2 regions of the Synechococcus sp. KORDI-100 genome follow, and region 2 is predicted to be linked to the other one. Evidence: predicted binding sites of a transcription regulator. Region 2 holds the regulator's gene; the other holds the start of a gene.
What was found. The regulator HrcA, encoded in region 2, represses chaperone genes, less so after heat shock. The targets are predictions, from matches to a motif close to TTAGCACTCNNNNNNNNNGAGTGCTAA.
Positions count from the first base shown of each region.

Region 1: groES (co-chaperone GroES) is a predicted target of HrcA. The motif match lies at 12,916-12,942, and genes of this name have one in related genera.

Region 1 is NZ_CP006269.1:2,366,606-2,381,697, reverse strand. Features, by position in the region: gene KR100_RS12320 (DUF3326 domain-containing protein) at 1-657, shown strand, start outside; gene ald (alanine dehydrogenase) at 633-1,772, opposite strand; gene KR100_RS12310 (NAD+ synthase) at 1,839-3,527, opposite strand; gene KR100_RS12305 (nicotinate-nucleotide adenylyltransferase) at 3,527-4,105, opposite strand; gene KR100_RS12300 (GTP-binding protein) at 4,111-5,415, opposite strand; gene KR100_RS12295 (CNNM domain-containing protein) at 5,421-6,419, opposite strand; gene KR100_RS12290 (aminopeptidase P N-terminal domain-containing protein) at 6,510-7,829, shown strand; gene KR100_RS12285 (calcium:proton antiporter) at 7,826-8,983, opposite strand; gene KR100_RS12280 (TIGR01548 family HAD-type hydrolase) at 8,980-9,735, opposite strand; gene KR100_RS12275 (30S ribosomal protein PSRP-3) at 9,792-10,331, shown strand; gene KR100_RS12270 (hypothetical protein) at 10,490-10,816, shown strand; gene atpC (ATP synthase F1 subunit epsilon) at 10,876-11,292, opposite strand; gene atpD (F0F1 ATP synthase subunit beta) at 11,292-12,755, opposite strand; gene groES (co-chaperone GroES) at 12,995-13,306, shown strand; gene groL (chaperonin GroEL) at 13,464-15,092, shown strand, end outside.
Region 2 is NZ_CP006269.1:2,639,717-2,654,808, forward strand. Features, by position in the region: gene KR100_RS13635 (DUF3352 domain-containing protein) at 1-1,207, opposite strand, end outside; gene KR100_RS13640 (rhodanese-like domain-containing protein) at 1,261-1,614, shown strand; gene KR100_RS13645 (heat-inducible transcriptional repressor HrcA) at 1,614-2,594, shown strand; gene trpB (tryptophan synthase subunit beta) at 2,708-3,970, opposite strand; gene KR100_RS13655 (class I SAM-dependent methyltransferase) at 3,992-4,951, opposite strand; gene KR100_RS13660 (translation initiation factor) at 4,980-5,303, shown strand; gene cysC (adenylyl-sulfate kinase) at 5,335-5,979, shown strand; gene KR100_RS13670 (AI-2E family transporter) at 5,939-7,015, opposite strand; gene purE (5-(carboxyamino)imidazole ribonucleotide mutase) at 7,026-7,586, opposite strand; gene KR100_RS13680 (hypothetical protein) at 7,643-8,794, shown strand; gene bchM (magnesium protoporphyrin IX methyltransferase) at 8,821-9,534, shown strand; gene KR100_RS13690 (glycosyl hydrolase family 18 protein) at 9,628-12,927, opposite strand; gene KR100_RS13695 (RNA pseudouridine synthase) at 13,136-14,056, opposite strand; gene KR100_RS13700 (response regulator transcription factor) at 14,053-14,784, opposite strand; gene KR100_RS13705 (hypothetical protein) at 14,824-15,092, opposite strand, start outside.

The DNA of each region.
Region 1 (15,092 bases), 270 kb from region 2:
GGAGAGAGCGGTGTCAGCTGGGGATGCCTGGGACGACCCGATGCTCTCTTGCGCGCTGGTGAATCCCTCAAACAGGCTGGTGCAACAGCGATTGCCGTTGTCGCTCGCTTCCCTGATGACGTCGACAGTGAGCAACTTGCTGCTTACCGCCAGGGCAGTGGCGTTGACGCCCTGGCGGGAGCCGAAGCCGTCATCAGTCATCTGCTGGTTCGTCATCTGCAGATCCCCTGTGCCCATGCGCCAGCCCTGGCGCCCCTGCCCCTGGATCCCCAGCTGGATCCCCGCGCTGCTGGAGAAGAGCTTGGCTACACCTTCCTCGCCTGCGTTCTGGTGGGTCTAAGCCGGGCTCCAGGGCTTGTCAGCACTGGTGCCTGCCGTCCTGGCGATCTCACGGCGGATCAGATTGGGGCCATCGTTGTCCCTCAGGGCGCCCTCGGTGGTGAAGCGGTGCTGGCCTGTCTGGAGCGTCAGGTGCCTCTGATCACGGTGGACAATCCATCTGTTCTCTCCGTCACATCCGATGCTCTGGCGTTGGGGCCCGATGGTTTGAGAGCACGCAGCTACTCTGAGGCTGCCGGGCTGCTCCTGGCGCTTCGGGAGGGGCTGGCACCGGAATCTCTTGTGCGTCCTTTTCAGCGCAGGCAGGCCATGGGATGACGGGGTGGTAGCCCCAGCGCTTTGGCGACGCCGGGGTGACAAACGCACCCCTGCACGGTGTTGAGTCCGGAGAGAAGCTCCGGCTTGTCCGTCACGGCCTCCTCCAAACCCCGTCCAGCGATGCCGATGATGTAGGGCAGGGTCACGCTCACCAGGGCTTCCGTGGAGGTGAAGGGCACAGCGCCCGGCATGTTGCCGACGGCGTAGTGCTGCACCCCGTGCACCGAAACCGTCGGGGAGGTGTGCGTGGTTTCCTGGCTCGTGGCCACGCAGCCGCCCTGGTCAATGGCCACATCCACGATCACCGAGCCCGGTCGCATCTGCTCGACCAGGGTTTCGTCAACCAGGGTGGGAGCTCGCCCCCCTGGCGTCAGAACGGCACCGATCACCAGAACAGCGGACGGAACCAGGCGTTCCAGCAGGCCACGGCTGCTCACCACACTCATCAGACGGCCGCGGCGATCAGCCTCAAGGCTGCGCAGGCGTTCGGGTGATCGATCCAGCAGCAACACCTCTGCGTCCATGGCCGCCGCGAGGCGGGCCGCATTCCAGCCGACCGTGCCCGCTCCGAGAACCACCACCCTGGCCGGTTGCACCCCGGTGCAACCGCCCATGAGAACGCCACGCCCGCCGTGGGGTCGCTCGAGCAGGTGGGCACCGACCTGGGCGGCCAGACGTCCTGCGATTTCACTCATCGGGGCCAGCAACGGCAAGCTGCCGCTCTCGAGCTGGACCGTTTCATAGGCGATTCCCGTTGTCCCTGCGTTCAGCAGGGCTTCCCCCACGCTCGGGTAAGCCGCTAGGTGCAGGTAGGTGAACAGCACCATGTCGTCTCTCAGGAACCTCAGCTCCTCCTGCTGTGGTTCCTTCACCTTCACCACCAGATGGGCGCCCCAGGCGTCGTCTCGGGACACCACCTGAGCACCGGCCGCTGCAAAGGCCTCATCACCGATTCCAGCGCCATCACCAGCCCGGCTTTCGATGCGCACCTCCAACCCCTGGCTGACGAGTTCACGAACAGCGTCCGGAGTCAGCGCCACCCGTTGTTCGTCGGCCTTGACTTCCTTGGGTACTCCGATGCTGGCCATCGGGGCCGTCAGAACGGACGCTGCCATGGGCCGGTGACCCTCATCGGGGGATCTCTTCAATCTGGCGCCACGGCGCCATCGCCGCCAGAAAGATCACGCTGCTGCAATCGGCAGTCGCCATCCTGTGCCGAACGCCTGTGGACTCACCTTCAGCAGCGGTGGAGATTGGCGGCGCTTGAACTCGGCCCGTCGCAGCATCGTTTCCACCCGTTCCACCAGCTCCGGTGCAAAGCCCGCAGCAACCAGTGCTTCACCAGTGCGCCGTTCCTCGATCAGCAGACGCAGCAATGCATCAAGCTCGCCATAGTCCGGCAGAGAGTCGCTGTCCTTCTGGTCAGGCCTCAGTTCGGCGCTGGGTGGTTTGGTTCGGATCGCTTCACCAACCAGTTCACCCTGGTGCAGCAGTCCGAAATCGGCGCGACAGCAACTGGAATCATCACTGTCCAGCCAGTCGCAGAGGGCAAAGACTGTGGTTTTGTAGAGGTCGCCGATCACGGCCAGTCCGCCATTCATGTCGCCGTAGAGCGTGCAGTAGCCAACAGCCAGTTCTGATTTATTTCCCGTGGTAAGGAGGAGCTGTCCTTGTTGATTCGCCACGGCCATCAGCAGGGTGCCGCGGATCCGCGATTGCAGGTTTTCCGCCGTGACACCCTGTGGTTCCCCGTCCAGAGCCGGTGCCAGAGAGCTTCCGAAGCTCTGCATCAACGAAGCGATTGGCACGGTTTGGCTGGCGATGCCCAGGCGGTTGGCCAGGGAAGTTGCGTCCTCGATGGATCCATTGGAGCTCCATGGCGATGGCATCAGCAGTGTTGTGATGGCATCCGGCCCAAGCGCTGCTGTTGCAATCACGGCGACAAGGGCTGAATCAATCCCTCCGCTGAGGCCGAGCAGAGCCTTCTGAAAACCGCATTTGGAGCTGTAGTCCCGAACGCCCAACACGAGGGTCCGAAACAGAAGGTCTCTGGTATCCGGAGGCGGCATGGACAACGCCGGTTGATGTGATGGCTTGCTGTCCCAGATCTCAAACCACTCCTGGCAGTACGGCATCTGAAGCAGACAATCACCCTTGTGATCAAGCAGAAAGCTGCCCCCGTCAAAGATCAGTTCGTCGTTTCCCCCCACCTGATTCAGGTAAACGATCGGGCAGTTCAGACGCAGGGCGGCTCGCGCTGCCAGTTGTCGGCGCAGCGATGGCTTGGATGCATCAAAGGGTGAGGCGGCCAGATTGATCAGCAGGTCTGGCACGTCATCGATCAGTGCGGCCACCGGGTCCGGCCCGCTGAGTCGTTCTCTCTGGAGCTCGGTGTCCACCCAGAGGTCTTCACAGATGGTGAGCCCGAGTCGCAGGCCGTTGCTCAGCACCAGGCTGGAACTTCCGTCGCCCGGTCTGAAGTAACGCCGTTCGTCAAAGACGTCGTAGTTGGGCAGCAGTTGCTTGTGGGCAACGGGCTGCCATCCGCTTCGGGTGACTTGAACGATCGTGTTGTGAAGACCCGGTTGACGATCGTCCTCAATCGCGATGGCCGCACCGACGAGCACGGTCAGATCGGAATGCAGCGAATCCAGCTCTCTGCAGATCTGATCCAGGACGGATTGTTGCTGGTGCAGGCGTTCCGGCTGCAGCAGCAGATCGCGGGGTGGATACCCCCAGAGCGACAGTTCCGGGGTGAGCAGCAGATCCGCCTTGCCAGCCTCGGCGTGTTCACACGCCTTGAGGATGCTCCGGGTGTTTCCCGAAAGATCACCCACGAGCGGATTGAGCTGGGCCAGGGCGAGACGCATCAGCAGTGATGGGGTCTGAGGCCGTAAAGCCGGTGTTCCAGCAGTAAAGGCCAAACCTGGTCTGGGATCTGGCTCGGCACCGGTTCACGACGCAGTTCGGAGCTGGCAGAGGCTGGAACCTCCAGATCGAGAATCTCCAGACTGCTGCCCAGCTGTTGCAGCTCGTCCATGGTTGTGGAGGACAGGGGCCAGCCCTGCCTGGGTGCGATGGCGAGATGACAGGCGGTCAGAAACAAGCTTGCCTGCTTCCAGCGAGGGACCTGTGCAGCCAGATCACTGCCGACAACGAACACCAGATCCCAGTCCTGCCAGCGCTCGGCTGCCCGTTGCAGCGTGGTGATTGCCCATGGACTGCTGAGGGACTGAACCAGTTCCAGGCGAGGACTGGCGATCTGCCTGACGAGGGCCTGCAGCAAGTTCGCGCGCAGCTCAAGGGGGGCACCGTGGGACTTCATCGGGTTGTCACTGGCCCAGGTGACGACCCTGTCGAAGCGAGTCAGCAATCCCTCCAACAGGCATTGGTGCCCCCGCGTGGGGGGGTCTGAGCTGGTGCCGAGCATTGCGAGGGTCGAGACCATGCCGCTCAGGGAAGCAGGGGCTGCAGCGTCTGCAGGCGCTGTCCACCCCAGCGCTCCATCCAGCAACGGACAACCGGATCGCTCTGACTCAGGCGCGTCAGCAGGGCGCCTGGCTGCCCTCCGCAGCGATTCAGGCCCCGCATCAGCTCCTCGGCCACCAGCTGACCGGTCCGTTTGGTTGTGTGCACCGCCAGGGCTGCCTGTGCCACAGCGACAGGCGCAGCAGGGGCAAGCGTCACACCACCACTGATGGGCGCCATCAGGATCAGCGCCTGTTTCAGGGCTGTCAGTCCCAGTTGGATGCCAGCTAGGAGCGCGTTGTCCTGCGAAAGGCGGCGGATCAGCTGACGTGCGGATGAGGGTGCCAACGGCAGGTCATAGAGCTGACACAACTGCATGACCAAAGCTGTGTCGCAGGCCATCCCCGCAGCAAGGTCGAGAGCCATCACCGGATTGGCGGCCACACCTGTCGCCTTGGCTGCGGCAAATCGGCCGATCAGCCCCTGGGCTCGACGCCGATGCTGCTGCAGACGCAGCTGCTGACGCCCATGCTGGAACCGGTCTGCCTGACTCAGGGACTGAAGCGCCAGCAGAAGAGCTCCCTCCCTTTCGAGCGTTTCGTGGAGACGAACACGCAGGTCCTCAATCCTGGCGGCAATCGGCTCGCTGCGGACGCGGCCTTCGGCGTCGATGACGGGCCGTCGCGGAGCTGCAGCGACGGCCGTGATCGGGATCTCAGAGCTCAGGCGTGAGCGGATGCTGCTCAGCACTTCTGCGATCTCATCAGCTTGCCAGCGGTCGCTTCCGTTGAGGACCAGATGGAGTGGCTTGCCGGCCTGCTGCAGCACATCGAGGGCGTCCTGGTCGGTGCGGCTCAGGTCGCTGTCGATCACCAGCAGCACCAGGTCCGCTTCCATGGCGATGCGACGGGCCAGCCGGGCGCGGGCAGCGGCCTGGATTTCGTCGATGCCAGGGGTGTCGATCAGCTCGATCTGCGTCAGTCCAGGGATCGAGATCGGCCAGCTCACAGCCTGTTGTCGCCTGGTGTTTCCGTGGGCGACATCCGTTTCCATGACAGCCGTCCCGATCAAGGCATTGATCAGGCTGGATTTGCCAACACCAACACGGCCGAAGACGGCAATGCGCAGACGACGTTGCTTCAGGCGTTCCAACTGCCGGTCCAGCACGACCAGGGATCCCGCCAGTACCCCTTGCTCGCGGCGCGTGAGCTTCAATTCACTGCGCCAACGCTGCAGCAGCTGCCAGCAACGATCGATGCTGGCTGGGGGTGGGATCGAAACCTGATGCATGGCTCTCATGCTGCCGGCTTGCGCCACCAGCCCGCCAGCACGGCGAGAACGGATTCCGCACCGATCACACCAACGAAGCCTCCGAATTCATCCACCACCACGCGGACTCCGCTGCTGTCCCGCCGAAACCCTGTCAGCAATCGATCAGCACGAATCATTTCAGGGACATAGTCCACCGATTCACTGAGATCCGCAGGGGTCAGCAGTCCACGGTTCTCAAGCAATGCCGTGAGCAGACGTTCGCGACTGGCCACCCCCAGCACCTTGTCCACCTGATCCCCCAGCACCACCCACCAGGCGGCGTTGTTGTCCAGAAGCAGCTGACGCTGAGCCTCCAGGCTGAGGGCTCCGTCCAGGGTCGGTGCAGCCACTCTTGGCGTCATCAGGTCGCGTGCGGTGAGGTCATTCAGTTGAAAAACCTTGCCGATCATCGCGGCCTCGTCGGCTTCAATCTGACCTTTTTGGGAGCCGAGTCTCGCCAGCAGGCGGATCTCATCCTCATTGGTGGAAAGTTCGGCCTCCGCGGTGATGGCCGGTAGGAGGCGCTCCAGCAGCAGAACCAGTGGCTTCAACAGCAGGCCGAGCCAGTGCAGGAACGGGGCGCTCGCCAGGGATACCGACAGGGCCAGACGGCTGCCCAGCGCTTTGGGAAGGATCTCGCCCAGCAGCATCACCAGCACGGTGAGTCCAATTGAGAACAGCGGCAGGGCAACACCGCCAATGCCCCGTTGCTCAAAGACCCAGGCGGCATAGCCACCGAGCATCAGGCTGCCGAAAATGTTGAATCCGTTGTTCGCAATGACCAGCACGGACAGGGTTCTTCCCAGGCGCTGCCGCAGCTGAGCCAGACGTCGTGCCCCTGCCACCGGCTGACGGCGGGCAGCCAACTCATGCACACGGATCGGATTGACCGTCAGCATGGCGGCCTCCACTCCCGAGCACAGCGCTGAACCCAGCAGCACAACGACCACCAGCAGCAGCAGCACCAACAGGTCCGAGCCCATTGCTGATATCCGTGAAGCTCATGTTATCGACGTCAGGCAATCAGGAGCTTCGAGCTGCCATCCTGATCAACTGATGCGAGCGTGACGGTGATGGACCCAGCTCTCTACAAACGCCGCCGTGAACGTTTCATGGCGGAGCTGGGCTCAGCCGCTGCCGTGATCCCCGCGGCTCCCTTGGCCACCCATCACGCTGATTGTGAGTGGCCCTTTCGTCAGAACAGTGATTTCTTCTATCTCACTGGCTTCGATGAACCGGATGCGGTGGCCTTACTGCTCCCCCATCTTCCGGAAGGGGAGCGTTTCGTGCTGTTCGTGCATCCCAAGGATCCGGCTGCTGAGGTCTGGACCGGGTTCCGGTGGGGGACCGAAGGTGCGGTGGAGCGCTTCGGGGCCGACATCGCATATCCGCTGGATCAGCTTCAGGGAAGGCTGGCCGATCACCTTGAGGGTGCGGAAGCGATCGCATTCCGTGTCGGCCGTCATCCGCAGGTGGAGCCGCTGGTCTTGCAGGCCTGGGGACGTCAACTGGATCGGGCCTCCCGATCCGGGAGTGCGGCCCTCGGTCTGGTGGCTCCCTGTCCGATCCTGCATCGCCTGAGGTTGTGCAAGGAACCTCACGAGCTTGATCGCATGCGGGAGGCCTGTCGCCTTTCGGCCGAGGCCCATGAACTGGCCCGCTCGATGACCAGACCGGGGATGAATGAATCCCAGATTCAGTCCGCGATCGAAGCCCACTTCCGCAGCAGCGGCGCCCGCGGTCCGGCCTATGGATCGATCGTTGCCGGCGGAGACAATGCCTGCGTTCTTCATTACACGGCCAATTCCGCCGAGCTGCGCGATGGCGATCTGTTGTTGATCGATGCCGGCTGCTCCGTTTCGGACTACTACAACGGCGACATCACCCGTACGTTTCCGATCAACGGCCGCTTCAGCGCCGAGCAGCGTGATCTGTACAGCCTTGTGCTGTCAGCCCAGTTGGCGGCGATCGATGCGGTACATCCAGGTGGAACGGCCGAGGAGGTCCACCTCACGGCACTGACGGCTCTGGTGGAGGGTCTCATCGACCTGGGTCTGCTCTGTGGCGATGCCGACGGCGTGATCGAACGAGGCGATTATCGCCATCTCTACATGCACCGAACCGGCCACTGGCTGGGACTGGATGTTCACGATGTCGGGGCCTATCGGCTTGGCGAAAAACCCGCCAATCTCAGCGAGGGGATGGTTCTCACCGTTGAGCCTGGCCTTTATGTGAGTGATCGCCTGGCCGTGCCCGAGGGGCAGCCGATGATCGATGACCGCTGGAAAGGCATCGGCATTCGCATCGAGGACGATGTGGCTGTGACCGATGGAGGTTGTGAGGTGATGACAGCTGGTGCCCTGAAGAGTGTTGAAGCCATGGAGCGGCTTTAAGCCACCTGCAGCAGGATCCAGAACAGAAAGATCACAAGCTTCATCAACCCCTCGATGCCGGTAAGGCGGGCGTGGGGGTAGCTGAGGATCAGGGTGAGGGCCAGCAACACCATTTCGAAGGGTTCCAGTCCCAGGATCACGTCGGTGTTGGTGATCACTCCCAGCACCAGCACTGCAGGCACCGTGAGGCTCACGGTGGCCACCACGGATCCGTAGAGGGTGTTGATCGAGCGCTGCACCTCTCCCTGCGAAGCGGCCTGAACGGCGTTGAGCGCTTCCGGCGCCAGGATCAGCATCGCCACCAGAACACCGGCCAGGGAGCTGGGGAGTCCAAGGTCGGTGATGCCGGTTTCAATCAGCTGGCCCATCGATTCGGCGATCAGGCACACCACCAGCAGGCCCACCACAAGAAGCGTGGCTGCCTTCCACAACGGCAGACCCTGCTCCTCGGCCTCGTCGCTGGCATCGTCTTGGATCACGAGGCTTTCGCGTTCGGTGTAGAGGTTTCTGTAACGCCCCATCTGGGCGGTGAGGAACACGGCGTAGACCCCCAGGGCCACCACCGATAACACCACGTTCACCGACGTGCTGAAGTTCGCTTCCGTGGTGCTGCGGCTGAAGTTGGGAATCACGAGGGCCAGCACGCACATCGTGCTGATCAGATCGAAGTAGGTGAGGGCACCCAGCAGGTTGGGGCCCACCATCATGCTGGTGTCGATTTTTCCGTCGGCGCAGAGGGTGCCGCGGCGAACCGCTGCCAGAACGTTGCAGAGACCCGTGACCCCGGTGAGGGCGATCATCACCACGGAGAACATCGAATCACGGGCCAGGGTCGGGTTGCTTTCGCCGGTGAGCATCGTGCTGGCGACCAGGGCCAGTTCGATCGTCATCACCGCCGCCGTCAGCACCAGGGTTCCGTAGGGCTGTCCGATCAGCTCGGCTACTCTGTCCGCCTGGTTGGCCACGCTGCGGGACAGCAGCAGCACCACCCCACTGAGGAGGATCAGTCCGCCAAGCACGATAACGGTGGGTTGCACAAGCAGCCAACCCATCACGCCGCTGAATTCGATCGAGGCCAGGGCAACAAGGCCCACCAGGATCGGTAACAGCAGTGGAATCAATTCCCTGTTGCGTTGAGCGGCTGCGTTCGTCATGGCGTAAGTCCGTCCAGAAGCACGGGGATCAGCTCCCGGGTTGCGCCCACAATGCAATCGGCTCCGGCCTCCTGCAGCTGCCGGTGATACGCCGACACATCAGTGATGTGTGGTGGGGCCACAGCAAGGCTGCGCCAGGGAAGCTCTGGCCGCCGTTCACGGGCATTGAGCACCGTCTGCACATCGGCCACGGTGTCTCCGATGTAGGCGATCCAGCGGGGGGCCTCGCCGGCTGTCAGCCGCTCGGCCAAGCGAATCAGGCCGGAGGGATCGGGCTTGTCCGGTGCATCGCCCATTGCGATCAGAGGGGGATCACTCAGGCCAAGCCGCTGCTGCAGCACATAGCGGGCGGAAGTGGGTTCAGCTCCGCTGACGAAGCCCCAGCGGATGTGGTGCCGGGTCAGTTCCTCGAAGAAAGTCTGGTCCACCAGCAACGGCTCATCGCCGATGAAACCCATCCAGCTGGCGGGATCACCTTCGGGGTCGCCGCCGAAGTAGTGGCTGCTGAACACATCAACGAGGTCGTTGCGTGCTGGCAACGTGGCTCCTCGACGCCGCAGCAGCTCGAGGCTGGCATCCCAGTCGTTGTTCCAAAGTCCTTCAGACTTGAGGGCGTCGATGTCGCTTGGAGTCGGTCTCCAGCCGCAGTAATGCTGAACGGTTTCCTGTAGCGCCCGTCGGTAGCTGCCAGCGACATCCCGGATGACACCATCGATGTCGAACAACAGGACGGAGGGTTTCAGAGGGAAGATCGGCTGGAGCGGCTGGTAGGTTAGTTGTTTGTTCTGATTCCTCGAGCGCACATAACATGACGGTCTCCGAAGGCGCAGCAACCACAGAACAGGAGGGCGCAGGCGCGGCCGTCGAGGCCAGCCCAGCTGTGGCTAACGAGGCTGACAAGACACCGGCTGAGGCGGACAAGTCACCGGCCGGCGATGGTGCCGCGGAGGGGGACGCCCGCCCTGTTCTGCGCGGAGGAGCGGCGGCGCTGGCCTCGGCAACGATCGACGCCGATGGCGTTCCCTCCGGTTACACCCCCAAGGCCGATGAGGGACGTTTCCTGCTCAAGATCCTCTGGCTGCCGGACAATGTGGCTCTTGCGGTTGATCAGATCGTTGGCGGTGGTCCCAGCCCGCTGACGGCTTATTTCTTCTGGCCTCGTGAAGATGCCTGGGAGACGTTGAAAACGGAATTGGAGGGCAAAAGCTGGATCACCGACAACGAGCGCGTCGAAGTGCTCAACAAAGCAACGGAAGTGATCAACTACTGGCAGGAAGAGGGCAAGGGCAAGACCCTTGATGAAGCCAAACTGAAGTTCCCCGATGTCACCTTCTGCGGAACCGCCTGAGCACGTCCATCATTTCGGTTTCCTTACGACGGCCTGCTCAGCAGGTCTTTTTTTTGTCTGCTCTTCTTAAGTGCTGTCAGGTTGAAGCCGCTCGGCTGCGATGTCTGAGCTGTGCCATGGATGGATGATCCTGTGCTGGCCCGCAACGGTCATGCCTGGTGCACCCATCGCCTGGAGGTTCATGCTCTCAAGGCTGGGCGGCACTGCGTCCGAACCTCCCCAATCATCGGCCCCTGCTGCTGATCAGCGCGGGGACTGGTCTCACCCTGATGGTCTGGCAGATCGCCTGGGATAGGGCCCGTCAGGGCGCTGATTCCATTCCTGGTCTGGCTGACGATTCCGCTGATCGCCATTCCGATCGTTGCCCTCACCCTGCGAGCGGTGATCTTGATCGTCGAACGGGTCGTTTCTGGGATGGTGTTCACCAGGACGGTGATCCCATGACCGACCTGAAGATGGAGGTCCTGCGTCGACAGATGTTCTGACAGCAAAAAACCAGAGCCATTGGCTCTGGTTAGAGGTTCTTGAACGGATTGTCGCTGGATCAGTCGCTGATCTTGCTGGCCTGGACACGCGCTTTGGCCAGGTTCAGCTGCTGCTGTGCCTTCACCTTCTCTGGAGAAGCCGGTTGACCTTCAAGACCTGCAACGGCCGTTGAAGCCGCCTGGAGATCACTTTCAGCAGTGGTGGGATCAATGCTGCTGCCGAGTTCTGCATTGTTCACAAGAACCGTCACCTCGTCGGCGTCAACCTCGGCGAATCCGCCCATCAGGGCAATGGAGTTCCAGCCACCGTCGGCTCGCACCCTGAGAACGCCCACATCGATGGCCGTCAGGAGTGAGATGTGGCCGGGGAGAATTCCCAACTGCCCAGTGGTGCTGGGCAGAATGACTTCTTCAGCGCTGCCGTCAAAAACGTTCTTGTCAGGTGAAAGAACCCGAAGGGTGAGGGAGCCGCTCATCAATTGGCCTCTGCTGCAATCTTCTCAGCCTTGGCTTTCACCTCATCGATGTTGCCGACGAGGTAGAAAGCCTGCTCGGGCAGATGATCCAGCTCACCGGCAAGGATCTGGGTGAAACCGGCGATGGTTTCTTCCAGCTTCACGTATTTGCCAGACATTCCGGTGAAGATCTCCGCCACGAAGAACGGTTGAGAGAGGAATTTCTCCACCTTGCGGGCGCGATCAACGGTCTGACGATCTTCCTCAGAGAGTTCGTCAAGACCAAGGATGGCAATGATGTCCTGAAGTTCCTTATAACGCTGCAGGGTGGACTGAACGGAGCGGGCCACCTTGTAGTGCTCATCCCCAACCACGGATGGCTGAAGCATCGTGCTGGTGGAGTCCAGGGGGTCCACGGCGGGGTAGATGCCCTTGGAAGCGAGAGCACGGTTGAGCACCGTGGTGGCGTCCAGGTGAGCGAAGGTGGTGGCAGGGGCCGGGTCGGTCAGATCGTCAGCAGGAACGTAGACGGCCTGGATTGACGTGATCGAACCCTCCAGGGTCGATGCGACGCGCTCCTGAAGTGTGCCGACGTCAGTACCCAGGGTCGGCTGATAGCCAACGGCGGACGGCATGCGTCCAAGCAGAGCAGATACCTCGGAGCCGGCCTGCACGAATCGGAAAATGTTGTCGACAAACAGCAGAACGTCCTGCTTGTTGACGTCCCTGAAGTGCTCGGCCATGGTCAATGCCGAGAGACCGACGCGCATCCGGGCGCCGGGGGGCTCGTTCATCTGGCCGTAGCAGAGAGCCACCTTGGATTTGGAGAGATCCTCGGAATTGATCACTCCGGATTCCTTGAATTCCTCGTACAGGTCATTGCCTTCACGGGTGCGCTCACCCACGCCGCCGAAGACCGAGACACCACCGTGCTCTTTGGCGATGTTGTTGATCAGTTCCTGGATCAGCACGGTTTTGCCCACTCCGGCACCACCGAACAGGCCAACTTTGCCTCCCTGGCGATAGGGCGCCAGGAGGTCAATCACCTTGATCCCAGTTTCAAAAACCTTGGGCTTCGTCTCAAGCTCGGTCAGCTTTGGTGCGTCCCGGTGAATCGGCGCCGTTGATGTGGCATTGACGGGGCCCTGTTCATCAACGGGCTCTCCGAGAACATTGAAGATCCGGCCGAGGGTGGCTTCACCCACGGGAACTGAAATCGCCGCTCCGGTGTCAACGGCCTCCATGCCACGCACCAGGCCATCAGTACTGCTCATCGAGACGGCACGGACGCGGTGGTCTCCCAGGAGCTGCTGGACCTCTGCCGTCAGGGCGACATCCTGACCGCTGGCGTTTTTGGCCTCAATCCTGAGGGCGTTGTAGATCTTCGGCAGTTTCCCAGCTGGGAATTCCACGTCCAGAACCGGGCCAATCACCTGGCGAACAACGCCCTTGGTGCCGGCGGATGCAGGAGCAGAAGCGACCATAAGAATGAAAAATTGAGTTGAGGCGCAGCGCGCTCGTGGTCTTGAGAGCGGCGCAAACATACCACCGGCTCCGTTGCAGAGTTGTCTGGAGTATCAGGACCGTCCGGTTCGGTCAACCGCACAGATGATCGCTGGTCTCGGGGGCCCACGCCTTCATACGTTGGCACTCGTCGGCTTTGAGTGCTAGCTCGTGTCGATGTAAGCGCTATTGCGCTCAACCCCTGCTTCTGAAAGAACTCATGGCAGCTGTTTCACTCAGTGTCTCCACCGTGAAGCCTCTCGGTGACCGCGTTTTCGTCAAAGTCTCCGAATCCGAGGAGAAAACCGCGGGTGGCATCCTTCTTCCTGACACCGCCAAGGAAAAGCCCCAGGTGGGTGAGGTGGTGCAGATCGGCCCCGGCAAGCGCAATGACGACGGCAGCCGTCAGGCTCCTGAAGTCGGTGTCGGCGACAAGGTCCTCTACAGCAAGTACGCCGGCACCGACATCAAGCTCGGCGGCGACGAGTACGTGCTGCTCACCGAAAAAGACATCCTGGCTGTCGTCAACTGATTGACCGTCACTGACTGATCAACCGATCAGGGGCGCTCAAACGCTGTGGTCAGCGCACCGGATGCCTGAGCTGAATCGTTGAAGTACGGCTCTGCTCCGTCGCTGATCACAGAGGACCAGCTTTCACAAACACTTTTTTTCACTAAGGACACTTTCCATGGCAAAGCGCATCATCTACAACGAGAACGCCCGTCGCGCTCTCGAAAAGGGGATCGACATTCTGGCTGAATCGGTTGCTGTCACCCTTGGTCCCAAGGGCCGCAACGTGGTGCTCGAGAAGAAGTTCGGTGCACCCCAGATCATCAATGACGGCGTCACCATCGCCAAGGAGATCGAGCTCGAAGACCACATCGAGAACACAGGTGTTGCTCTGATCCGTCAGGCAGCATCAAAGACCAACGACGCCGCCGGTGACGGCACCACCACAGCCACAGTTCTGGCCCACGCCATGGTCAAGGCTGGACTGCGCAACGTGGCGGCCGGCGCGAACGCGATCACTCTGAAGAAGGGCATCGACAAAGCCTCCGATTTCTTGGTCAGCAAGATCAAGGAACAGGCCAAGCCCATCGCTGACAGCAATGCCATTGCTCAGGTCGGCACCATTTCCGCCGGTAATGATGAGGAAGTGGGCGCCATGATCGCCAGTGCCATGGACAAGGTTGGCAAAGAGGGCGTGATCTCCCTCGAAGAGGGCAAGTCCATGGAGACCGAACTCGAGGTCACCGAGGGCATGCGTTTCGACAAGGGCTACATCTCCCCCTATTTCGCCACCGACACCGAGCGGATGGAAGCCGTCCTCGACGAGCCCTACATCCTGCTCACCGACAAGAAGATCGGTCTGGTGCAGGATCTGGTGCCTGTGCTGGAGCAAATCGCCCGCACCGGCAAACCTCTGCTGATCATTGCCGAGGACATCGAGAAAGAAGCTCTTGCCACCCTGGTGGTGAATCGTCTGCGTGGTGTGCTCAACGTGGCCGCCGTGAAGGCCCCTGGTTTCGGCGATCGCCGTAAGGCCATGTTGGAAGACATGGCGGTCCTGACCAACGGTCAGCTGATCACCGAGGACGCTGGTCTCAAGCTGGAGAACGCCAAGCTCGAGATGCTGGGCACCGCCCGTCGCGTCACCATCAACAAGGACACCACCACGATCGTTGCCGAGGGCAACGAGGCGGCTGTCGGCGCCCGCTGCGAACAGATCAAGAAGCAGATGGACGAGACCGACTCCACCTATGACAAGGAGAAGCTGCAGGAGCGTCTGGCCAAACTGGCCGGTGGCGTCGCTGTGGTGAAGGTTGGTGCGGCCACAGAAACCGAGATGAAGGACAAGAAACTCCGTCTCGAGGACGCCATCAATGCCACCAAGGCGGCTGTTGAGGAAGGCATTGTTCCTGGTGGTGGCACCACCCTGGCTCACCTGGCTCCGTCCCTGGAAGAGTGGGCCAACGGCAACCTCTCAGGTGAAGAACTCATCGGTGCCAACATCGTGGCCGCGGCTCTGACCGCTCCCCTGATGCGCATTGCTGAGAACGCTGGAGCCAACGGTGCTGTCGTGGCAGAGAACGTCAAGTCCCGTGCCATCAATGAGGGCTACAACGCCGCGACTGGCGACTACGTCGACATGCTCGGCGCTGGCATCGTTGACCCCGCCAAGGTGACGCGTTCTGGTCTGCAGAATGCCGCTTCCATCGCCGGCATGGTGCTGACCACCGAATGCATTGTGGCCGATCTGCCTGAGAAGAAGGAAGCAGCTCCTGCCGGTGGCGGCATGGGTGGCGGTGACTTCGAC
Region 2 (15,092 bases):
AGACCTGCAGCATCTCCCCGTCGCCGGCCAGCTGGGAACGGGCGAGGCCATCCGCCTCAAGATCGCCGTTCACCGCTTCGAGATCCGGATGGCCTGAACGGCTGGCGAGCAACCAGCCTGATTCCTGCTGCAGCCACAGCAGAGGTCCATCGTCACGACCGACGATCGAATCGAGCGCTGATCGATTGCTGAGCTGTGCTCGCAGCAGCGGACCAAACCATTGACTGAAGGGGTGGGAATCCTCGCGATCCAGCAAGCGCACGGAATCCTGCAAGGACACCATCCACGACGCGCGACCACCGGCATCGGTCGCGAGATCCTGAAGCGGCGTCCAGGGTGCGGTCTCCCAGCGATCGCGGAAGCGCAGCCTGGCCTCCACCGCCAGATCCGTGCCCTGAGGGCGCAAGGCGGCCACAAGTCCAGTGAGATCGCCGCGTTCAGCAATCACCGAGGGCAGCTGCAACCAGTGCTGCAGAGCTCGGGGTGACGCCGTCAGCAAGGCAACCCCATCACCGAGCTCGGTCAGCTGCTGCTGCAGCCCTGCATCGCCGAGTTGGTGCTGATCCTGCAACTGAGACACATCCAAGGCGGCCTCCAGGACGCCGCGGCCCGATGCGAGCAGCAGAAGATCGTCGTCAATCAGGGCTGTGGCGAGGGGCTGGGGATCGCGGCCGAGAAGGGCACCGCGACCACTGATCAGGCCCATGCCGCGATAGCGGCTCACCTGCAGATCGGTCCCGGCAAGGCTGCGGGTCTGCCAGAAGCGCTGCAGGAAGCGGCGGGCCCCGTCACTGTCCCGACTGGTGAGCGCCAGCACCCATCCAGGCGGATCACCGGCGTCGCCGGCATCGATGAGCGTGAGGCTCAGTTCCGACCCCAGCCATCCCGTCAGCTCCCGGTCGAAATCAAGACCTGCCAGAGCAAATACACCATCGCGCCAGCGCCTTGCAGCATCCCGGGACGCACGGCGTTCGGAAGGCTGTGACACGGCCTGCACATAGGCGGGCAGCCGAACGGGATCCGCCAGCCAGTGCAAGGCAAGATCCGCTTCTCTGGGAACAAAACGTGCCGCACGTGGCAACTCCAGAGGCTGGGAAGCCAGACGCAGGGGACTGCGCCGATCGATCCCCCACAGCAGGGTGAACGCCAGCAGCAGCAGCGCCAGCAACACCCCTGCAATGCCTGTAAGGAATGAGCGGGCCTTCATGGGCCTGCGGAACGGTCTTCGCTCATCTTTGTCCATCGCCGCAGAATGGCGCCATGCAAAGCACGGATCCACGGTCGATCACAGCGCCTGAGCTGCATCGCTGGCTCAATGCTAAGGGCCCGCCACCGAGGCTGATCGATGTGCGTGAAGACAGCGAGGTGCAGATCGCTCCCTTTCCTGAAGACGTGCTGCATCTTCCTCTCAGTCGATCCGGCGAGTGGATGGAGACGGTTCTTGCCGACCTATCGAGCGACCGGGCGGTGGTGGTTCTGTGCCATGCCGGAATCCGCAGCCGACATTTCGGTCTGTGGCTGCTTGCACAGAATGCCGCTCTGGAGGTGTGGAATCTTGAGGGTGGCATTGATGCCTGGAGTGTCCAGGTCGATCCCGCAGTTCCCCGGTACTGATGCAGCCCCTGTCCACACGACAACAACAGGTGCTTCGGGCCACCGTGCATCACTACGTGGACACCATCGAGCCGGTGGGCAGCCGCACCCTTGTCCAGCGTTTCGGGCTGAAGGCCAGCTCAGCGACGGTCCGTTCCGCCATGGGCGCCCTGGAGCAGCGGGGACTGCTGACCCAACCGCATCCATCAGCCGGACGAGTTCCAAGCCCGCTGGGCTATCGCCATTACGTGGACTGCCTGCTGCCGGAGCCCGGCATTGCCGTGCAGCATCTTGAACGGGAGCTCACGGGCCTCAGCCTGCGCTGGGCGGCTCTTGATGATCTGCTGCTGCAGCTGGCGCGCCGACTCACCGATTTCACGGGCCTGATGAGTTTGATCACGCGGCCGGGGGGCACCCAGGCGCAGCTGGAAGCAATCCGGCTGGTCTCCAGTGGCGATCGGCTGCTGGTGATGCTGGTCGAGGACAGCGGATGTGCGAGTCATCTCAATCTCCGCCTTCCCCTCTGCGCCAAAGACGAACTCAAAGCGGTGGAACGCTGGACCGATCAGCAACTCGCCGAAGGGGGACTGAACTGGAATTCACTGCCTCCCCATTTGCAGAGAAGCGGGGATGTTCTGCGCAGTGCGCTCGACCAATCCAGCTCGGTGACGGGGATGGATCAACCCACCGTGGTGCATGGTTTATCGCGCCTGCTGGCCGAGCCGGAATTTCAGACGGTTCAGGAGCTGAGGCCACTGATGGAGCTGATCGATGAACGCCCGGGAGCGCTTGTTGGAGCCGGACAGCAGGCCAGGGTCTGGATCGGTGATGAACATCCCCAGAGTGCCCTGCAACCCTGTGCCGTAGTGCAGGCTCCCTACCGCTGCGGAGGCGAGGGGATCGGACAGGTCGCCCTGATCGGACCCATGCGCATGGCCTATGCCACCGCCCGCGCCGCTGTGCAGAGGGTGGCCCGACACCTTGAGCTTCTGCTCAGCTGAACACGGGGACTCAATAGGTCAACGTTTGCGTGACCGATCAACAGTTGAGTCACTGGTCAACGTTTGTGTAACCGGTCAACTGTGTAACCGGTCAACAGCCTCGCAACTGTTCGTCAGAGCCGGTCGCCAAGCTTGTCAGCAACGGTGTTGACGTCCTTGTCGCCACGACCTGAACAGTTGATCACGATCTCGCTGCCATCCGGAAGCGTGGGACAGAGGGATTCGAGCCAGGCGAAGGCATGGGCCGTCTCAAGCGCCGGGATGATTCCCTCAAGCTCACTGACCGTCCTCAGGGCATCGAGGGCCTGCTGGTCGGTTACAGCGGCGTATTCAGCACGCCCGATCTCGCGGAGATAGCTGTGTTCAGGCCCCACACCGGGGTAATCAAGTCCGGCACTGATGGAATGCGCTTCCTGGACCTGGCCATCTCCATCCTGAAGCAGCAGGCTCATGGCGCCGTGCAGAACACCGACGCGCCCCTCCGTGATGGTGGCGGCATGGCGGCCGGTATCGACGCCGTCACCGGCCGCCTCCACACCAATCAGTCGGACGGAGGTGTCCTGAACGAAGGGATGGAACAGCCCCATGGCATTGGAACCTCCCCCGACACAGGCCAGGAGGACATCCGGCAGACGTCCGAACGCTACAAGACACTGCTGCTTCGCTTCCTGACCGATGACAGCGTGAAAGTCGCGCACCAGCATCGGATAGGGATGGGGCCCGGCGACGGAGCCGAGAATGTAGTGGGTGCTCTCGACATTGGTGACCCAGTCGCGAATCGCCTCGCTGGTGGCGTCCTTGAGCGTGGCGGTGCCAGCTGTGACCGGCTGCACTGTCGCCCCGAGCAATCGCATCCTGAACACATTGAGGGCCTGACGACGCATGTCCTCGGCACCCATGTAGATCACACACTCCAGACCGAATCGAGCGCAGACCGTGGCCGTGGCGACGCCATGCTGACCCGCGCCGGTCTCGGCAATGACCCGTTTCTTACCCATGCGCAGGGCCAGCAACGCCTGCCCAAGGGCGTTGTTGATCTTGTGAGCGCCGGTGTGGTTGAGATCCTCACGCTTCAACCAGATGCGGGGACCACCATCGGCCCGGCGGTAATGGGCTGTGAGACGCTCCGCTTCGTAGAGAGGCGTGGCCCGGCCCACATAATTTTTTAGGAGATGATCGAGCTCCGCTTTGAAACCCGGGTCATTCCAGGCCTGAGCCGCTGCTTGTTCCAGCTCGGCGAGGGCGGGCATCAACGTTTCAGGGACGTACTGGCCGCCGTAGCGCCCGAAACGGCCGTGAGCGCCTGGACGTGCAGCAGGCTGGAGGCTGGCTGGATCCGGGGAGCTGCCGGTGCCGGTCGGCAAGGTGCTGGTCACTGAGCCACGCGCATCGTCGGCTCAGCGTAAGCAGGCAATCACGCGATGCCGTGGATCACAGGCGCTGACCTGCAAATCCTGAAATCCTGCGCGATCCAGGGCCGCTGGCATATCCAGGCGGAAATAGTCCTCGATGTAGGGCTCGGTGCTCTTGAGCAGAGTCGCCACCGCAGCAGGCAATCGCTGCAGAACGGAGGAGGCGGGGTCCTGATCCACCATCACAAGGGCACCGCCGGGGCGGAGCAATCGGGCCGCTTCCGCCAGCACGGCATGGGTGGCCTGCTGAGGCAACTCATGGCAAACGAACTGGAGGCTGATCAGATCCAGCGAACCGGCCTCGAGGCCTGTGTTCTCGGCGGCAGCATGGCGCCACTCCGAGATGATCCGTCCCTCATCCCTCACCCTGGCTACAGCGAGCATGTCCGGAGAGAGGTCGAGCCCGACCACCTCAGGCCGGGGCAGCCCGTTCTGATCAGCACGACGGTTCAACCAATGGGCGAGAGCCAGCGTGCTGACGCCGACGGAACATCCCAGATCCAGCACCCGCCGCAGGGGGCCTTGCAGCAGCGGTTCAAGTGCGGTGTGAATGGCATCACGCAGACGACTCTGGGCCTCGATCGGACTGAGTTCGGCCTCAGGCCAAACCCGCAGGGCCATGGCATCGGTGGCCTGTTCCGCTTCCGCTGCGGCCTGCCAGCAGAGATTGCCCTGCTCATAGGCATGGAATCGAACCCTGTAGTAGTCGGGCGGCCTCAACCCAGGGGTGGCGCTGGAGAGCACCAGGGGTTCAGCAGCCATCCGCAGCTCCCTGCGTCGTTTCCGCCAGGGAATGCCATTGCGCTCAGCGGTGCGAATGATCAGTTGACGGGCCTGAAAGAACAGAGGTCGACGCAACAGGCCAATGCCGATCAGTCGCTCGATCACCCGACCCAGTCCCCTGCTCGAGTCAGCCCAGCGGGGCGTCGGCGTGGCATCGGTCATTGAGGATGGGGGGGATTGCAACAGGCCAATGCCGAAGGGAGGCTGGCAGGAGTTCTCCAGCAATGAAAGTCTGCAACGTCCGGCGCAGACGACAGCTGCGACGCCAAGACCTCAACAGTTGGTGAGGGTGCAGCCGACGCGCGGCGGCAAAGGCGGCAAAACGGTGACCGTGATCCGAGGCCTGGAACTTGATGCCGCCGGGTTCAAGGCCCTGCTCAAGAAACTGAAAACCAGGATCGGCAGCGGCGGCACCGCCAAGGACGGGGTGATCGAGCTGCAGGGGGATCAGGTGGACCTGGCTCTGGACCTGCTGGCCAAGGAGGGCTATCGACCGAAGCGAGCCGGTGGTTAGGGGAGAATGGCGCGCACTTCAGCCCCAGCTCATGACCGCCAGCCCCACCTACGGAGAGCTCACCAACCAGGGGGCGTCCACCAACATCGCCTGGCATCAGGCTTCGGTCGATCGGGCGGCACGGGCAGAGCAGCGAGGCCATCGCAGTGCCATCCTCTGGTTCACCGGACTGTCTGGCTCCGGTAAGAGCACCTTGGCCAATGCCGTCAACGCCGCCCTGTTCCAACGCGGCCTGGCCACCTACGTGCTGGATGGCGACAACGTCCGCCACGGCCTCTGCAAGGACCTCGGCTTTTCCGATGCCGACCGGGAAGAGAACATTCGTCGCATCGGTGAAGTGGCGAAGCTGTTTCTCGATTCGGGCGTGATCGTTCTCACGGCCTTCGTCTCGCCGTTCCGCGCAGACCGCGACAAGGCGAGGGCTCTGGTCGCAGACGGCGACTTCATCGAAATCCACTGCGCTGCAGATCTGAGCGTGTGCGAATCACGGGACCCCAAGGGTCTCTATGCCAAGGCCCGCAGCGGCGCCATCAAAGACTTCACAGGGATCTCCAGCCCCTATGAAGAGCCTGAACATCCCGAACTGAAGGTGAACACGGGCGATCAGGATCTCGACGCTTCGGTGAACACCGTGATCACCGCGCTTGAGGAACGGGGGGTGATTCCGGCGCGCTGACGCCCTGGCGCGCAGCATCGGCCAGGGTCTTGACGCAACTGGCCACCGGGACGGCCAGCAGCAATCCCAGCAGTTCTCCGATGCCGAAAATCGCGCCGACCCTGGCTCCGATCGGCAAGGCGATCAACAACCAGGCGGGCTGAAGCCCGACGATGCTGCCCATCAACCGCGGCTGGATCACCTGATCGACGATCTGACCAACGGTGATCGCCGCGGCCAGCAGTTCCAGCCCGATTCGCAGGTCCTGGACCGTCAGAATCGCGCTGACGAACAGAATCGTCAGTGCGCTGGCGTATGGAATCAGGGTGGTGAATCCGATCAACACCGCAAACAGCACGCCGTAGGGGATCTGCAGCAGGCTGAAAACCAGCAGTTGCCCGCCGCTGAGGATCAGGGCCAGGAGCACCTGGCCGGCGAAATAGCCCCGGAACGTGCGTTCCAGCGTGTTGATGACAAGACTCCGCCAGCGTTCGGGCAGCCAGAGCGCCAGGCCTGCGGTGATCGAGTCACCGCCCAGCAGCAGAAAAACGGCCAGAACCAGAACGATCACCACATTGATCGTTGTTCCGACGGTGGCACCGAGGATTCCCAGAAGGCGCTGACTGATCTGGGTTGCCACACGGCTGAACTGGCTGATCAGATCGCTGCTGAGGTCGGCGAAATCCGATGGCAGCCCATGATTCACGGCCCAGTCCTGACCTTTGTTCACCAACTGCTCGGCAGCAATGAGCAGGGCCGGTGAAGCGCTGATCAACTGGCTGAGCTGCTCCACGAGCAGGGGGACCAACTCCACGGCTGCCAGGACGACCAGGCCGATGGTGAGCAGAACCACCGCGGCGATCGCCAGCCCGCGCTGGACGCCCCGCGCGATCAGCCAGCGACAGGGAAGATCGAGCAGAAAAGCGATCAGAGCAGCAGTGAGGAACAGTCCCGGGAAGGGAGCGAACTGAACCAGCACCCTTTTCAGCACAAAGATGTTGATGCCCAGCACGGGCAGAAACAGTCCAATTCGCAGCCAGGAGGGCCAGGTCGACATCGGCAATGCGTTAAGTGTGGCGTTGAGGCGTTGTCATGGAGTCCAGGTAGGCCTTGCTGCCGATCTCCAGCAGACGTGAGTCCTTGCTGACGACCGCATCGTGAAGGCTCCTGCGGTGTTCGGCCAGCCGCGTGGCGAGTTCCTGATCGCTGGTGGCCAGGATCTGCGCCGCCAGCAGCCCGGCATTCAGGCCTCCACCGATGGCGACCGTGGCCACAGGAATGCCTCCTGGCATCTGCACGATGGAGTGAAGCGAATCCACTCCTGAGAGGGCCTTCGTGGCCACCGGCACGCCGATGACCGGCAGGGTGGTGAGGGCTGCCACCATTCCCGGTAAATGCGCCGCACCACCAGCGCCGGCAATGATCACCCGGAATCCCTGGTCACGGGCCTGTTCCGAGAAGGCCACCATCTCGAGGGGCGTGCGGTGGGCAGACAGCACGCGCACCTCCACCGCAACGCCGAGCTCCCGCAGAATCGCCGCAGCTGGCTCCATCGTGGCCAGATCGGAGTCGCTGCCCATCACCACGGCGACACGAACCGAAGCTGAGGCGTTCTCTGCTGTGGGCATGAGAGGTTCCAGCGAGACTGTCATCGTCCCGCACCAGGCCGACCAGGCCAGACCCGATGCGACGGATCACCGACGTGCGCCTGCCCGCCCCCGAGCCTGGGGCATCGGATGCACTCCACTGGCTGGAGCTGGACAGCCGCGGGACCATCGTCGACATCCAGCCAACCGCAGGAGGCGAATCCCTGGCGGGTGAATCCTGGTGCGGTGACTGGGTCAGCCCGCGCGGCATCGATCTGCAGATCAACGGCGGGCTGGGACTGGCCTTTCCCGAACTCACCAGCGACGATCTGCCACGCCTGATCGAACTGCTCGATCAGCTCTGGGCCGATGGTGTGGAGGCCATCTCCCCAACGCTGGTGACCTGTGGCATCGAACCACTGCGGGAGGCCCTGGGGGTGCTGCGCCAGGCCCGTAGCCTGCACGAGCCCGGCCGCTGCCGGTTGTTGGGTGCCCATCTGGAAGGTCCGTTTCTGGCAGAAGCCCGTCGCGGTGCACACCCGTTGGAGCATCTGGCCCCACCGAGTCTCACGGCACTGAAGCAACGCATCGCTGGCTTTGAAGACGACATCGCTCTGATGACCCTGGCTCCAGAACTGGAGGGCGCCGATGCGGTGATCGCTGAGTTGCAGGACCACGGTGTGCTGGTGGCACTGGGACACAGCGCTGCCAAGGCGGAGGACGCCAAGAAGGCGTATGCAGCAGGGGTCGGGATGATCACCCATGCCTTCAACGCGATGCCCGGTCTTCACCACAGAGCGCCCGGGCCCCTGGGAGAAGCCTGCCGGCAAGGCGGGATTGCCCTCGGGCTGATCGCCGATGGCGTGCATGTGGCGCCCACGATGGCTGTGCTGCTGCAGCGCCTCGCTCCAAAGCAGATCGTGCTGGTGAGCGATGCCCTGGCTCCTTATGGCCTGGCGGATGGCGAACACCGTTGGGATGAACGGGTGCTGCTGGTTCGCAACGGCACCTGCCGCCTGGAGGATGGGACCCTCGCGGGAGTCACGCTGCCGCTGCTCGAAGGCGTGAAGCGGCTGGCCAGCTGGACTGAACGACCGGGTGCAGCCATCTGGAGTGCCACGGTCGCCCCTCGACTGACGATCGACCTGGCGAGCAGCCTTGGCAACAGCCTGATTGGCCAGCCTCTGAACACGCTGCTGCGCTGGAACCAAAGCGAGACCGGTGAGCTGAGCTGGCAGAGCGCTGCTTAAGATCCCGCCGACCCAACTCCTCCCCCATGGCCCCTGATCAGCTGCTGGAGCAGAAACAGGCCGAGAAGCAGGAGGTGAAGGGCTATTTCGAAACCACAGGGTTTGACCGCTGGAACCGCATCTACAGCGAAAGCGACGATGTGAACAAGGTGCAGCGCAACATCCGCATCGGTCATCAGAAAACCGTGGATGAAGTGCTGGCCTGGATCAAGGACAGTGGTGCGCTCAGCGACGTGAGCTTCTGCGATGCCGGCTGTGGTGTCGGCAGCCTCAGCCTGCCGCTGGCGGCCATGGGAGCAGGTTCGATCAGTGCCAGCGACATCTCAGAGGCCATGGCCCAGGAGGCGGAGCGCCGGGCCCGCGAGGCTGGCCTCGACATGGCCAAGCTCAACTTCTTCGCCAGCGACCTGGAAAGCCTGAGCGGCTCCTTCCACACGGTGTGCTGCCTGGACGTGTTCATTCATTACCCCCAGCAACCGGCTGAGGAGATGGTGAAGCACCTCTGCGGCCTCACCGAACAGCGGTTGATCGTGAGCTTTGCGCCCTACACGCCGCTGCTGGCACTGCTGAAGGGCATTGGCCAGCTGTTCCCGGGCCCCAGCAAAACCACCCGGGCTTACACCCTCAAGGAAGACGGCATTGTGAGCGCCGCAGAAGCCTGCGGCTTCAAGCTGGAGCGCCGCAGCCTGAACAAAGCACCCTTTTATTTCTCCCGCCTGATCGAGTTCCGCAAAGCCTGATCAGATCTGCGCCAGCCTCTTCAGAACAAATCCTTCCCTCAACTGAGGGAAGGATCAACACCCAGCACCACCCTCCGCTGAGGGAGATTCGGATCAAACCAGGCTGGTGAAATCCGACAGGCTGAAATCGCCGTTGCCGCCAATGATGGCGTCGAATTCAGGGGCGCGACCGATCACCTCGGCATAGCTCGCCCCCTGGCGCAGCAGATCATCGGCAGCCTCCACGAGGCTCGCCTCACCTTCAGCGTCGTTGCTGAGAGCCCAGAACATCATTCCGCCCAGCCCCTTCTCCTCCACGTAGGCCGCTTTACCGGCAATGGTGGCTGTGGTTTCCATGGAGCTCCATTCGTCTCCGTCGTAGAGGAACGCCGCCTTGTTGTCGTCGTCCCAATAGAGGTTGCGGGTTCCCGTGACGACATCGTTGAGGACATCTTTGTAGTCGTAGACGCCCGCCTCGAAGGAACCGGTGGCATCACGGCCGGAGCCGGGCTGCTGGTAGCCGAAGCTTCCACCATCGGAGACGTTCCCCCAGGCGCGGGTGTAGGCCGGGGCCCCCATCACGACCTTGCTGAGCTCAACACCAGCCGACTCGAACACATCGACAGCCCCGGTGACGTCGTAGTTGTTGGCGTCGCCAGTCATCGCAGCCTGATGCCCCGTCATGTTCTCCCAACCGCCGTGGAAGTCGTAGGTCATCACGTTGTAGAAGTCGACGTAAGGATCGATGCCTTCAAGGTTGAGGTTGGCGAGCTTCTCTTCGCCACCAGCGGTGGCAATCGACACCTCAAAGTCGCGCCCTGTGCGGTCCGAGAGATCATCGAGGGCCGTGCGCAGATCGCGCAGCACCAACTCAAAGTTGGCACCATCACTGGCGGAAACCGCATTGCCGGCCTTGCCACCGCCGCCCGGGTATTCCCAATCGAAATCGACCACGTTGAAGAAGTCGTAGGTCTCGAAAATGCGGACGGTCTCGCTGACGAACTTGTCGCGACCCTCCTGGGTGGCGTAGGCGGTGCTGAACTCATCGGACAGCGTCCAACCGCCCAGGGCAAAGCCGAGGTTGACCTCCGGATTGAGTTCCTTGAAGCGACGCAACTGCTCAAAGTTGCCGGCGTCGTTGGTGCCAACGCCGTTCCAACCCACCGGAACCGACGTCACCGTGATGGCATCGCCGTTCTGCGTGGTGTTGTAGCGCCCTAAGTTGTCGTAAATGTCCAACAACTCCGGTGCCATGGCGGCGTACTCACTGGCGCTGAAGCTGCGGCTGACCTGATCGGCCTCAGGGAAGCGTTTCTGCAAAGCTGCAAATTCGTCGAACAACGTGATCGACCCATCCGCCTTCACATCGAAGAAGCTGTAATTCATGTGGGTCATCGACTGGCCGTCGACATCAGACAGATTCACGTCACGGCTGTAAATACCCCACTCCTCGAAGTAGGTCACAACCCGCTTGTCGGTTGTGCCATTGGGGCGGTCGTAGTCGATGGTGACCGTGCCGCCCTCCGTCACTGGAGTGCTCTCAGTCACAAAGCTGTTTTCAATAACAGCGCTGTCTTCCAAGACTGAGTCGTCTTCAGAGACCTGGCTGTCCTCAGTCCCAGCGACCTCGCTATCAGTGGCCTCAACAGCGTCACCGGTATCGGGCTGTTGAGGAGTATCGGGCTGTTGAGGAGTATCAGGCTGCTCAACCACAGATGAGTCAGGCTCCGACTCAGCCTCGAACTCTTGCTGAGGCACCTCGGCGGCAGTTGAGGCGAGATCAAACACCTGATTGGGATCAACAACGTCGCCGGAGCCCTGGTAATAAGAGCTCTGCGCAGAACCTGCGGCCAGGGGGGCTGACCAGGACTTAGGACTCAGGGTGACGATGTAGCGGCCATCGTCACGGAGCGAATTGGTGAACTCGAAGTTGCTGACGCTCTTCAACGGTGCATCGGAGACAAAGCTCACCGTCCAGTCGGTGCCGACCGACATGCCGCTGGTGTTGGTCACCGTGACGTTGCCAGCGAAGGTCCCTGACCAACCATCGGTGATCGTGGCGGACACCACCAAGCCGGACGCAGCGGGTTCAACCTCATCGGAAGGCTCAGGACTTGGTGGTTCGGAATCGCTGGCCATGTCCATGCCGGACTCCGTGCCCATCTCGCCATCCATCTCCATCTCTGGATCCATGTCCGTCTCGGAATCCATGTCCATATCCGGATCCATCTGCATGGAGCCGTGCTCGCCCATGGAATGGCTGTCGTGGGGGGGCTGCTCGTTCACCGCCGCATCACCGGACCGGGTCTGGAAACCATCCGTCAGCTCACCGGCAGGCGCTTCGGGGGTCAGCAGAGCCGTGCGGTCCTTGAGCGTCAACGAGTCGACCGAGCGACGAAAGGGGACTTCCAGGTTGTCTTCGACGATCTGGTCGAAGTGGAATTCCAGGCTGGCCCCAGGAATGTCGTCCAGGTTGGTGTTCTTGAAGATGAAGGTCTGCCCGGTGGGCTCGGTCGAAATGACCAGATCAGCACCGTCCTGCGTGACTGAGAGGCGCTCGCGAGTGCCGTAATAGAGAAAACTGATCTTGTCGGTGGCCGGATCAAAGTCGGCGATGGTCTCGACCTTGCCGTATTCGTGGGAACGGATGTAGGTGGTATTCGGGTCTTTCTCACCGATGCCCAACTCCCAGGACACTACACCGCCCAGGTCCTGGCGTAGGTGTTCATTGCCGACAACGCCGTAGTCCTCCAGAGCCAGCTGGTCGTAGGTCACCCCCACGAGGGTCATCTTCTGGGCGTCATTCCAGGGGCTCAGAAACGTGACGTCGCCCTCTTCGGTTTTGCCAAGAATCAGGTTGTGAACGGACTGCCCGCCGAAATCCAAACGATCGATACCGGGGCGGAAGTCAGTAACCTCCCCTGAGTAGATATCAACCTCGAAGGTGCGTGTTGGCGCATCAGTCGTCGGTGCTTCAGCCTCAGGCTGAGGTTCGGGCTCAGGTTGGGGTTCGGGTTCGGGTTGGGCCTGCGGCTCTCTATCTGGCTGCGGCTCGGGTTGGGGCTCAAGCTCAGATTGGAGCTCGGGCTGAGGATCGGGTGCACTGTCTTGCTCTGGCTCAGGCTCCGAGCTCTCCACGACTGAATCAACAAAAAACATCTCGTCCATCAATGTCCCGCTGTTGGGCAGACCCACGCTGACGGCGTTGAAACTCAGGCTCAAGGAGCCTCCGGCAGGAATGGACGCACCCCAACTCGGGGGGCGAACGGTCACCTCAAAGGAGCCATCCCCCAGATCAACAATGTCATAGGTGGACGACCAAACCTGAACATCTTTTTGGTTGGTACGAAACGTGTAGGACCAGTCGCTGAGGGCGGTATCCCCAGTATTTGTCAGAGTCAGCTGACCCGACATTCCTCCCCAATAAAGACTGCCAGAAACAGACGATTGAAGTGCCAAAACAATAATGATCCAACTCCATAGACCTTAAAAATTCAAAGAGAAGCCTATCTTAAAAATAGCTGAGAAAGATCAAAGAACTCGCCACAATGAACCGCTTATATAAATTCGAGTACCACAACTTTTGCCATCAAACATCCCCAAAATAGGGGATGACAATGACTTAAAAAGTCCCCCAGTCGGGGGGAAGAGAAGACTGCAAGGCCAATCCTCCAGCCACCAGCCGCCAGGCATGCAGCCGATACCCCCCATCCCCTGGCGTTGCTGTGGATGAAATCTCACGATCCAGCAGATAGAGCAGATCCCCCAGCAAGGGGCTGCCCAGCTGCGCCAGATGAATGCGGATCTGATGCGGCCGCCCCGTGCTGATCGTCACCTGCAAACGATCGCCCTCAGCCGTGCGCTCCAACAGCTCCAGCTCGGAGTGGGCTGGAAGCCGTTTGCGGATTGGCTGCTCTTTCAGCGGTTCCGGCCCCCAGATCCAACCCAGCAGAGGATGCGGCCGTTCCACCACATCACTGCTCACCGTCAAACACTGCCCCAGCTCCAAGCCCGGCACCCGCCGACTCCAGGCTTGATATACCTTGCGGCAACCACCATCGGGCCGGAATTGCCTCGACCAGAGGGCGCGCGTTTGGGGACTGCGAGCACAGACCTGCAGACCGGAGGTGAATCGCCCCAGGCGGTGCACCGGCCGCGCACAGGTGGGTTCAAGCAAGGCGGTGAGCGTGTGGCGCAGGAAACCTCCTCCGGGCATCACCGGCAAACCGGAGGGCTTGTTGATCACCAGCAGGTCGCCATCGTCGTGGATCGTCTCCCACTGATCGGAAATGGCCGGCTCCAACCAGGGAGGACGCCGCCAGAGAATCGATTCACCCCCTCGCAACAACCGATCCGCCTCAAGGCGCTGGCCATCGCAATCCAGCTCTCCGTTGACGATCCGCTCAAGCCATAACTCCGCAGCGGAGTGGCGATAGCGCCTGGCCAGCCAGTCGCTCAAAACGATGCCAGCCTCAGCCGTTGGCACCCGATCCCGGTAGACCCAGCCGTCGTTGAACGCCGCCTCGCGCCAGCCAGGCTTCAAGTCACCAGACGGTGCTCCAGGGCGTAGCGCACCAGTTCGGTGCGGCTGGAGGTGCCCGTCTTGTTGAACAGACGGCTCACGTACTTCTCAACATTGCGGATCGAGGTCTCCAGCTGGCGGGCAATCTCCTTGTTCATCAAGCCTTCGGCGACCAGCTGCAGAACGCTGGCCTCCCGTGGCGTGAAACTGTGCACCACCGGGTCCTTGGAGGGCAGGGCTTCGGCCTGGGCCAGGAGTGAGCGGATCTCGGTGATCTGCTTCGCCATCTGACCCATATCCGTATCAGCGAAACGGGCCGCTTCCTGCAACAGGCGCTGCTGGCGCTGGGCCACATTGCGCACCCTGGCCACCAGCTCATCGGGGTCAAAGGGCTTGGGGATGTAGTCATCAACGCCGGCGAGATAGCCCTGGGTGCGATCCGCTGTCATGCCCTTGGCGGTGAGGAAGATCACTGGTGTGCCGCCGAGCCGTTCATCAGCCCGAAGCTTCTTCAGCAGGCCATAGCCGTCCAGGCGCGGCATCATCACGTCGCTGATCACCAGATCGGGAAGCATCTGCTGCGCTTTGGCGAAACCCTCTTCGCCGTCAACCGCTGTGGCGACTTCAAATCCTTCATCTTCCAGGTAGGCCTGGACAGCCGTGCGCAGGCCAGGTTCGTCATCAACAAGCAGCAATCGGGGAGCCGGTGCCTCCTGTTCGTCTGTTGCGGGAATCGGCGCGTCGCTCATCGCTGCAGTCGCTCTGGCAGCAATGTATGAACGACTGCCTCAGGGAGCCAGTGCGGGTAACAGCTCCTGGCGTTCGGGAATCAGGGTGCTGTACCCCAACGAGAGGGCTTTGTCTCGCAAGGTGGCCGGGTCCATCCCCGCGGTTTCCGGCACACAGGCGGCCCACCAGACCAGATGATCCTCTCGATTGGTGGCATTCACCGATCCGCCGGGATTCAGGGTGTGGATGTACGTGGCATTCAGGGTGCGTTTCACCCGCAGCGGAGAGTCACGACTGCAGCTCACCGACTCGTAATAGATGTTGAGAT